Regions from separate parts of the Vibrio sp. KUL80 genome, predicted to be linked through region 1. Evidence: riboswitches for the same ligand, from Rfam matches in the RefSeq annotation. Region 1 holds a riboswitch; the other holds the start of a gene.
The links. Region 1 has a riboswitch for lysine ahead of AC6I8U_RS05400 (Na+/H+ antiporter NhaC family protein). Riboswitches for the same ligand answer to the same signal wherever they lie in the genome.

Region 1 (5,433 bases):
CGGGTATGCGTTCATCTCCCGAAAGATTAAGCTGGGTGATGGTGATGATGATGAATGTTCATATCAAAATTTAGCATACTTATGTTTAGGTTCCTTTGTGTCTGTACCTTCACACTAACTAAGGTTAAGACGATTTTCAACCACTAATTTCAATTGAAAACAATTTTTTTACTGAACGGTCAATTATCAGAAAGATACGCCCTACTTCTCGACTGAGAAAACCATAAAAAACAGGGAGGCGCTTGCCCGAAAACCAAAAACTAGTGAAAAAAAAGAGCCCTTACGGACTCTTTTCTCGATTATACGTTTGCTTCTTGCGACATTCTCGCTTTAGAGAGTGCTGACAGAACAAAACAAACAATCACAAATGTCATTGATGCAGCGGCGAATGAGATGAACACTGACGTAGTCATACCCAAGGTAATGAAGCCAACACAAGACACCAATGCTACAGATAGCGCGTACGGCAACTGAGTCGCAACGTGGTCAATGTGATTACAACGTGCACCCGTCGATGACAAGATCGTTGTATCAGAGATCGGTGAACAGTGGTCACCAAATACTGAACCAGCTAATACAGCGCCTAGCATTGGTAGCATCATCGCGATATCTGTTGCACCTGCCATATCACCAGCAATCGGTAGCATGATGCCAAACGTACCCCAAGAAGTACCTGTAGAGAACGCCATTAGACCAGACAATAGGAACAAAATAACTGGTAGCCAGTGAACGTTAATATTGCCTTGTACGGTTGAAGAGAGGTAAGCACCGGTTTTCATGTCGCCAATTACAGAACCAATCGACCATGCGAAGAACAAAATAAGGATAGCGCCAAACATCGACTTAGCACCAATCCACATGGTCGTCGCAATATCAGAGATTGATAGTTTCTGTTTCACCACAGTAAACACTGCTGTTAGAAGACCAGCTGAACCACCGTAGATAAGTGACGTGCCTACATCTGTGTTTTCAAATGCGCCAAGTACGTTGAATGCAACACCGTCAGCAGCTAATGCTTGGCCGCCAGTGTAAATCATCGCCACAACCATTGCGCCGATAAGCACTAGAATTGGAAGCACTAGATCAGAGACAGAACCAAAGTCGCTTTCTTTGATATCAAGCTCTTCGTTGAGTTCATGCGCTTCTTTCGCGTCATTCTCTTTGTCTTTATCAAAACCTAGACCTTGCTTCGCGTTTAGCTCGTGCTTGCGCATTGGGCCAACATCCAATTGGAACCATGCAACGGCAAACACCATAAGTAGCGCGAACACGGCATAGAAGTTCATTGGAATAAGACGAACGTATGCACCAATCGCAGAGTACTCAGTGATACCGTGGGCAACTAGGATACCGCTGACGATAGTCATGATGTACGCACCCCAGCTTGACGCAGGCATAAGTACACACATTGGAGCCGCTGTAGAATCTAGAATATAAGCTAGCTTAGCGCGCGATACATAAAAACGGTCAGTAACAGGACGAGAGATCGCACCTACAGCTAGGCTATTAAAATAGTCATCAACAAAAATGAATACACCGAGGAAAGCGGCTAGGAGCTTAGAGCCACGCTTGCTCTTAACGCGAGCTTGAGCCCACTCAGCAAACGCTTTGGTACCACCAGATAGTGTTAACAGCGCGGTCATCATGCCAAGTAGCAATAGGAAGCCAACAATACTCATGTTCCAAGTATTGAGACCACCATCTTCAATAACAACACCAGAGACAGTATTAAAGACGTAACCGGCCGCGCCTGCGACAGAATAGTCATTAAGAAGGAAAGCGCCCAGTACAATACCTACCCCAAGAGAGAGTAGTACGCGACGAGTAATGATCGCCAAGCTCAGAGCTACGATCGGCGGTAGCAGTGAAAGTGGTGATGTAGCAAAATCGATTAAATTCATGATCTTCAAAAACCAGTTTTTTATTATGGTTAGAGATCTACTGCAGACATGCGCAAAAGGACGAGAAGTCCAAACGCAAACGTTGAACTAAGCGAAAGGGAAGCGAACACTTCACCCAACCCTACAGTAGCGCTCCATAGTTTAACAATATAATAGACTATGGCAGTGTTGTTCCTTTCGAAGACAACCCCAGCGAGAAAGATTGATGGTCTATTCTCACTTCGGCGATAGAGCCTTTCATCATCGTTCATTGGTATCACCCCAACGATGGTTACTTTTCGCTATCGCGCCTCTACATCAAGAGCAAAATCATTCACTGGCATTTCAAGCCAAGTTAAAAGAATGTTCTTTCTCTTGCATTAGGTGCGAGCCATTGTACTTATCAGAACACCAAATGCAACACGAATGATGTTGCAAGTGAGTAAAGATTATGTCGACTTTGTTAGGGTAATTTCTTTCTCTATACCGTATTTGATATCATATATGCCACCAATGACATATCTTGTTGTCAGCATCCATCATTAATTGCTATTAATTTAAAGAACTATTTAGTTGCTTAGAAATTCGAAACAATTCGTGACAAGTAAACTCGATTTAGCCGAGCATTAGTACAATATGCAACAAAATCCACTTTTCATACATCAATAATGGAGAAAAGTTCATTATTGATTCAAAACAGATTTGAATTGGCGGGGCACTACTACTTTGAAGTTACTTTCAAGAGTTGAATTATCAGAGTTTTGTAAGTTTTCTTATTTTTACAGTTTTAATATCACGAAAATATTGTCAATTAGTTGTTTGGTGTTTATTATTAATCCGAAACTAATAAATAATCTCATGGGAATGTCATGTCTGAATTAACCAAAACTCTACTAAATATTCGTAGCCTACGTGCATTTGCTCGTGAACTTACTCTTGAGCAACTAGAAGAAGCACTAGAAAAGTTAACTACTGTTGTCGGTGAAAGACAAGAAGCTGAAGCTGAAGAGCGCGCAGCCAAAGAAGCTCGTGAAGCTAAACTAAGCGAATACGCTCAAATGATCGCACAAGACGGTATCGACGTTGAAGATCTTATTGCAGCATTGTCTGGTGAATCAAAAGGCAAAACTAAAGCTAAGCGTGCACCACGCCCAGCTAAGTACAAATACGTAGACGCGACTGGCGCTGAAAAAACTTGGACAGGTCAAGGTCGTACTCCTTCTGTAATCCAAGCAGCACTAGACGAAGGTAAATCACTAGAAGATTTTGAAATTTAATTTCAGTCTTAATGTGGATTTATAAAAAAAGCGCCAATAATTGGCGCTTTTTTTTATCTTTCCCAATATGCCTCTTCTAGGCTGTCCTCTCTCTCTGGTAACCCTCGAGACAGGCGTGGGGAGTGTTGTACTAATACTTCATAACTCGCTCTATTTGAGTACTTACATACTTGAGAAAACGACGAATAACTCAAGAAAGTATGTTGATGCTTGCTCGAGTTAGGCACATTTTCTTTATGGTATTTATTTGCTGCCATGTCATGCAATAGTGCCGACAATGCCGCATCCCCTGCACCATTGGTATTTTTAATCTTTTCTGGGCCGCCCATATATGGCGCAATATGTGAATAAACTTTAATAGGATTTTCACACGCCTCTTTAACAGCCGGACGACTAAATTCAAAACGGTTAAACTCTGCAATACAACCCGGCAATAATGGCAGCGATGTCTCTCTTTTTGCCTCTTCTTCTGTATATCCCGCCATATATAGTCCAACCGGACCGGCTGTGCACAGTACTAAGTCAACCCATTCTAGTGCTTTATCTGCTGCAGCCAGTGGATCAGTTTCCCCAGTTAAGGCTTCCGCCTCGTCTTCGTTCATGGCTACAACGGATACGTGTTGCTTTAGGAAATCACGCCAATATTGCGGATCGTCCTGAATAACAAAGCGTGTACCTAGGGTAAGTACAACAGGAACGTTATACTTCTTGGCATACTCGATGGCACGCATTGTCGCTTCTGGCATTGGGTCGCCATCTTTACAACGAACTAAATAAGCAGTCAGTACTAAAGCCGATGCCTTTTTGAAAATCTTTTCAGGGATGCTATCTGCTTCTAATTGATTCATTTGACCTTCGCTGATCGCGAAAGTACGTTCACCGTCTTCTGTAATTAAAGTAAAGCATCGACCGATCGCGCCATCGACACCTTGAAGATAGTTCAAATCCATACGGCTAGACGTGTTACATAGATATCGGTAACCGTAGCTGCCTATTTTAATATCTTCACTCATTACACCAAGTAGTACGGATTTATCATCCGCGAGTACAGAGTAATTATGAAGCGTATTACCAATAGTCCCTCCTGCATACTCATTGGTAATAAGTTCTTTCTCTTTAAGCTCTTTGTATAGAGCTTCAGCTGCCACATCATCAATGACCAGAGAGTGACCTTTACTCAGACCAAATTTTTCAATCACACTACTGTCTACTTTTGCTTCGATATCAACCAAGGTTTGGTCAATACCAATAATGTGCGTTCGCGACATCTTTTTGCTGTCTTGAGATTGACTGACAAGCAAATCTCTTTCATGAACTGGGAAGTAATGCTTTGACTTTCTTTGGCCTGGGAATTTCATACGGTTGTCTTCGTAATAGATTAATAAAGGAGGATCAGGTCGGCGATTCTACCTCTGTATAGTTTACCTCGGCAACATAGGCAAACTTAGCAAACGTTTACGTGGCGTTTTTTTTCTTGTTACCCTTGATTTTCTCCATTTCGGGACACACTTACCTCCTCTTAGAAAGTGTGATTTAGTTCGCGGAACTGTATTGCTGGTTTCGTTTCTGCTAGAATCTGCGTCCAATTAAATTAGGTGGTATTTATACATGTCTGATAACAGCCAAAAGAAAGTGATTGTCGGTATGTCCGGCGGTGTAGACTCCTCTGTTTCTGCCTATCTTCTGAAACAGCAAGGCTACCAAGTTGAAGGCCTGTTCATGAAGAACTGGGAAGAAGATGATAACGAAGAGTACTGCACAGCAGCAGAGGATCTCGCTGACGCACAAGCGGTGTGTGACAAGCTTGGTATCCACCTGCACACGATCAATTTTGCCGCTGAATATTGGGACAACGTCTTTGAATATTTCTTAGCAGAATATAAAGCGGGCCGTACCCCTAACCCAGACATTCTTTGTAACAAAGAAATCAAGTTTAAAGCCTTCTTAGAATTTGCAGACGAAGTGCTAGACGCGGATTATATTGCTATGGGTCACTACGTGAGCCGCACCTTCCCAGATAATGGTGAAAAGCCACAAATGCTGCGTGGTTTAGATAGCAATAAAGACCAAAGTTATTTCCTATACACTTTGAGTCACGAGCAAATCGCAAGAAGCTTGTTCCCTGTTGGTGAGCTTGAAAAACCCGAGGTCCGTCGCATTGCTGAAGAGCAAGGACTTATCACAGCGAAGAAAAAAGACTCGACTGGTATCTGTTTCATCGGTGAGCGCAAATTTACAGACTTCTTGTCTCGCTATTTACCGGCTCAACCGGGTAA
Region 2 (5,433 bases), 790 kb from region 1:
TGAACCATACGGTACTGATGCACTTCGCTTCACTCTTGCAGCAATGGCGTCTACCGGTCGTGATATCAACTGGGATATGAAGCGTCTTGAGGGTTACCGTAACTTCTGTAACAAGCTGTGGAACGCAAGCCGTTACGTACTGATGAACACTGAAGACCAAGATTGTGGCTTCGGCGCAGGTGACATCGAGTACTCACTAGCAGACAAGTGGATCGAGTCTCAGTTTGAGCTAGCAGCAAAAGAGTTTAACGCTCACCTAGACAACTACCGTCTAGACATGGCAGCGAACACTATCTATGAGTTCATCTGGAACCAATTCTGTGACTGGTACCTAGAGCTAACTAAGCCAGTTCTATGGAAAGGTAACGAAGCGCAGCAACGCGGTACACGTCGCACGCTGATCACCGTACTTGAGAAGACACTTCGTCTCGCTCACCCAGTACTGCCATACATCACTGAAACTATCTGGCAAAGCGTCAAGCCGCTAGTAGATGGTGTTGAAGGCGACACGATCATGCTTCAAGCTCTGCCTCAGTTTGAAGAAGCGAACTTCAACCAAGAAGCGCTTGATGACATCGAGTGGGTGAAAGCATTCATCACTAGCATCCGTAACCTTCGCGCAGAGTACGACATTGCACCAAGCAAAGGTCTGGATGTGATGCTGAAAGTTGCTGACGAGAAAGACGCAGCACGCCTAGAAGCAAACAAAGCGGTACTCGCTTCGCTTGCTAAACTAGAAGGCATCAAGGTACTAGCTGAAGGCGAAGAAACGCCAGCGTGTGCAACGGCACTGGTTGGTAAGTCTGAGCTAATGATTCCAATGGCGGGCCTGATCGACAAAGATGCTGAGCTGGATCGTCTAGCGAAAGAGATCGCTAAGACTCAAGGCGAGATCAAGCGTATCGAAGGTAAGCTAGGCAACGAAGGCTTCGTAGCAAAAGCACCTGAAGCGGTTGTGGCCAAAGAGCGTGAGAAGCTAGAAGGTTACAAAGAGACGCTAGTTAAGCTTGAAGAGCAAAAGCAAACTATTGCTGCGCTGTAATTAGCAAGTCTAAAAACAGAAGCCGAGAGTGGTAACACTCTCGGCTTTTTTATGTTTGAAGGACTGGGCTTACTTCAACACAGTCTCCAGAGCCTTCAAGCAAAGCGCGACGTTCTCTCTTCTAGCGCCATAACCCATCAAGCCAATACGCCATGCTTTTCCAGCGAGCGCACCAAGACCTGCACCGATCTCAAGGTTGTACTCTTCTAACAGCTGCGATCTTACCGCAGCATCATCCACGCCCTCAGGGAGATAGACAGCATTAAGCTGCGGCAGACGACTTTGCTCTTCAACCACAAAACTCAGTCCTAGGTTTTCGAGCCCTTCACGTAGCAACATATGCATATCTTGATGGCGCTGCCACGCATTTTCTAGGCCTTCGTTTTTCAAAAGCACCAAGGACTCATGAAGCGCGTAAAGGCTGTTTACTGGTGCTGTGTGGTGATAACTGCGCTTACCTTCCCCACTCCAATAACCTAACACCAAGCTCTGATCCAAGAACCAGCTCTGAACAGGCGCTTGTCGGGACTTAATCACTTCAATGGCTGCAGGAGACAGGGTGACTGGTGACAATCCAGGAACACAAGACAAACACTTCTGGCTACCTGAGTAAACGGCATCCAACTGCCACTCGTCTACCAATAGTGGAACACCACCAAGCGAGGTTACTGCATCCACAATAGATAGCATGTTGTGCTGCTTAGCAAGCGCACCTAACGCTTTAGCATCAGTCACTGCACCAGTAGAGGTCTCAGCGTGCACAAACGCAAGTATCTTCGCATCAGGATGCTCAGCTATCGCCTGTTCGACTTTCGATACCGAAACAGGTGCTCCCCACTCATCATCCACTACAATGGCTTCACCACCGCAGCGAACCACATTCTCACGCATGCGCTCACCAAACACGCCATTGCGACAGACGATAACCTTATCACCCGGCTCAACTAGGTTTACAAAGCAAGTTTCCATACCCGCACTGCCAGGGGCTGAGACCGCGATTGTGAAATCATTTTCTGTTTGGAATGCGTATTTCAATAGCACCTTCAACTCATCCATCATCCCGATAAAAAGCGGATCAAGGTGACCTATCGTAGGGCGGCTTAAAGCCTGCAACACTTGCGGATAAATATCAGATGGGCCAGGTCCCATTAGGGTTCGGTGAGGGGGCACAAAGCTTGAAATGGTCATGGGCTATTGTCCTATTAGGTTATTGTAGTTGTTGGGAAAAACATCACTTTGGACGTCAATGCGATCTACAATGGCGAAAAAACAACATTTTTGCAACATCCAACTACTCAAGTTTTTCATGTGAAATGCATAAACATCCATTGACTTTTGACACGCAAAAACGTTGAATAAACACACTATCTGTAGCCAATCGTTTTCATTGACGTTCTCGATGCTACAGCGGAAGAGGAGCACTGCCCAGGCAAGTGATTTGTGAAGCCGCAACTTCAATACAATTCACTCATGGGGAGCAGTGCCGAGATGAACTAAAATTGTCGGATTTAGTTTGTCGGTTAAATGGGCTGAATCCCTTTAACTGTCACCAAGAATTGGTGAAGAGCTTCTGAGGTCTATTCTAATATTCATATTCCTCTGCTCTATTTCTCTCTTCAAACATCGGATGTTGGGTTACCAACCATAAACTTTAACTGGAAGTCCTGGAGAATCACTGTGAGCGCATTCAATGTAGCTAAATTTGGCGGAACTAGCGTCGCCAACTTCGAAGCCATGAGCCGTTGTGCCGAAATCATCGAAAATAACCCGCAAACCAAGTTGGTAGTTAGCAGCGCTTGTTCAGGCGTGACCAACATCTTGGTTGAACTTGCAAACGGCGTTAAGGACGAGACTCGTCGTGCTGAGCTCATTAGCAAGCTTCGCGATATCCATACCGACATCATGTCAAAGCTTAATGATGTCAGCTCTATTGAAGCACGTGTAGACGCTCTGATCGAAAAGGTAGCGACGCTATCGGAAGCCGCTTGCATTGCAGCAACTCCAAAGCTTACCGACCACCTAGTGGCATGCGGTGAACGTATGTCGACACACATCCTTACTCGCCTAATGCAAGAGCGTGGTATCGATGCGGTGCGTTTTGATATTCGTGAAGCGCTTAAGACAGACAGTGATTACGGTAAAGCAGAACCAAACATCGAAGCAACCAAAGCAGCAGCTAGCGAGAAGCTGGTTCCTCTTTGCAAGCAATATGTTGTAGTTACACAGGGCTTTATCGGCTCTGATGAAGATGGCGAGACAACGACATTAGGTCGTGGTGGTAGTGATTACAGCGCGGCACTTATCGCTGAAGCCGTAGAAGCTGCAGGTCTTGAAATCTGGACCGACGTACCTGGTATCTACACAACCGACCCACGTATAGCACCAAACGCTCGTCCAATCCCAGAGATCAGCTTCAGTGAAGCCTCTGAGATGGCAAATTTCGGCGCTAAAATTCTTCACCCTTCTACACTACTGCCAGCGCTTCGCCACCAGATCCCAGTCTTTGTTGGTTCCTCAAAAGCACCACAAGAAGGTGGCACTTGGGTACGACAAACCGTAGAGAGCGCACCTCTATTCCGCGCGCTAGCTCTGCGCAATAACCAAACCATGGTCACGCTACGCAACCCTCGTATGTTCCAAGCCTATGGCTTCTTGGCAAACGTATTTACGGTGCTTGCTAAGCACAAGATTTCTGTTGACCTAGTAACGACTTCTGAAGTCAGTGTTTCTCTAACACTTGATCAAACTGATACGGGTGGCGGTGCACCAGAGCTCCCACTTGAAGCACAGCAAGAACTAGAGCAGCTTTGTACTGTTGAGGTTAAACAAGGGCTTAGCCTTGTCGCGCTTATCGGCAACCAGATGAGTGAAACCAAGGGCTCTGCTGCGGAAGTATTCGATACTCTAGACAGCTTCAATATTCGCATGATCTGCTATGGCGCTAGCCCGCATAACCTTTGCTTCCTACTCGATGAAGGCGAAGCTAAAGATGCGGTAAAAGCATTGCATGAAGACTTGTTTGAATAGGTGATAAACATTGAACAAAGGCGGTAGAAATACCGCCTTTTTTGTATCTATTGAATGGCGAATGATTGAACTTCAAAAAGCTATAGGCGTAAAAAAGCCCTAGTAATTCGACGAGGGCGCCGAGTCTAGGGCTTAGTATTTTGCAGATAGCAAAAAGCCTCGTCTTTCGACGAGGCTTCTTAATAAGTGGCGGAGTGGACGGGACTCGAACCCGCGACCCCCGGCGTGACAGGCCGGTATTCTAACCAACTGAACTACCACTCCGCAGTGGCATACTCGCTAATGCAAGTGTCCAAAATTTAAAGCCTGGCGATGTCCTACTCTCACATGGGGAAGCCCCACACTACCATCGGCGCTATTGCGTTTCACTTCTGAGTTCGGCATGGAGTCAGGTGGGTCCACAACGCTATGGTCGCCAAGCAAATTCTGTTTTGCCTTCAGATTTTCTGAAAATCTGAAAACAATAAATCTGGAAAACTGATTTAAAAGTCTAAATACACATTCAATGTTCTTACTTTGAGTCCATCAAAACCCTTTGGGTGTTGTATGGTTAAGCCTCACGGGCAATTAGTACAGGTTAGCTCAACGCCTCACAACGCTTACACACCCTGCCTATCAACGTTCTAGTCTCGAACAACCCTTTAGGACACTTAAAGTGCCAGGGAAGACTCATCTCAGGGCTCGCTTCCCGCTTAGATGCTTTCAGCGGTTATCGATTCCGAACTTAGCTACCGGGCAATGCGTCTGGCGACACAACCCGAACACCAGAGGTTCGTCCACTCCGGTCCTCTCGTACTAGGAGCAGCCCCCTTCAATCTTCCAACGCCCACGGCAGATAGGGACCGAACTGTCTCACGACGTTCTAAACCCAGCTCGCGTACCACTTTAAATGGCGAACAGCCATACCCTTGGGACCGACTTCAGCCCCAGGATGTGATGAGCCGACATCGAGGTGCCAAACACCGCCGTCGATATGAACTCTTGGGCGGTATCAGCCTGTTATCCCCGGAGTACCTTTTATCCGTTGAGCGATGGCCCTTCCATTCAGAACCACCGGATCACTATGACCTGCTTTCGCACCTGCTCGAATTGTCATTCTCGCAGTCAAGCGGGCTTATGCCATTGCACTAACCTCACGATGTCCAACCGTGATTAGCCCACCTTCGTGCTCCTCCGTTACTCTTTGGGAGGAGACCGCCCCAGTCAAACTACCCACCAGGCACTGTCCGCAGCCCCGATAAGGGGCCGACGTTAGAACATCAACACTACAAGGGTGGTATTTCAAGGACGGCTCCACTAATACTGGCGTACTAGTTTCAAAGCCTCCCACCTATCCTACACATGTAGGGTCAATGTTCAGTGCC

Region 2: linked by a shared signal. The riboswitch ahead of lysC (lysine-sensitive aspartokinase 3) and the one ahead of AC6I8U_RS05400 (Na+/H+ antiporter NhaC family protein) in region 1 are both predicted to bind lysine.

What each region holds. Positions count from the first base shown of each region.
Region 1 is NZ_AP045841.1:1,167,553-1,172,985, reverse strand. It holds His leader region at 1-51, opposite strand, end outside; gene AC6I8U_RS05400 (Na+/H+ antiporter NhaC family protein) at 300-1,901, opposite strand; lysine riboswitch at 2,021-2,204, opposite strand; gene AC6I8U_RS05395 (H-NS family histone-like protein) at 2,750-3,157, shown strand; gene AC6I8U_RS05390 (inosine/guanosine kinase) at 3,211-4,515, opposite strand; gene mnmA (tRNA 2-thiouridine(34) synthase MnmA) at 4,766-5,433, shown strand, end outside.
Region 2 is NZ_AP045841.1:373,678-379,110, reverse strand. It holds gene AC6I8U_RS01700 (valine--tRNA ligase) at 1-1,042, shown strand, start outside; gene AC6I8U_RS01695 (pyridoxal-phosphate-dependent aminotransferase family protein) at 1,112-2,230, opposite strand; lysine riboswitch at 2,446-2,620, shown strand; gene lysC (lysine-sensitive aspartokinase 3) at 2,720-4,069, shown strand; tRNA gene AC6I8U_RS01685 (tRNA-Asp) at 4,257-4,333, opposite strand; rRNA gene rrf (5S ribosomal RNA) at 4,374-4,489, opposite strand; rRNA gene AC6I8U_RS01675 (23S ribosomal RNA) at 4,616-5,433, opposite strand, start outside.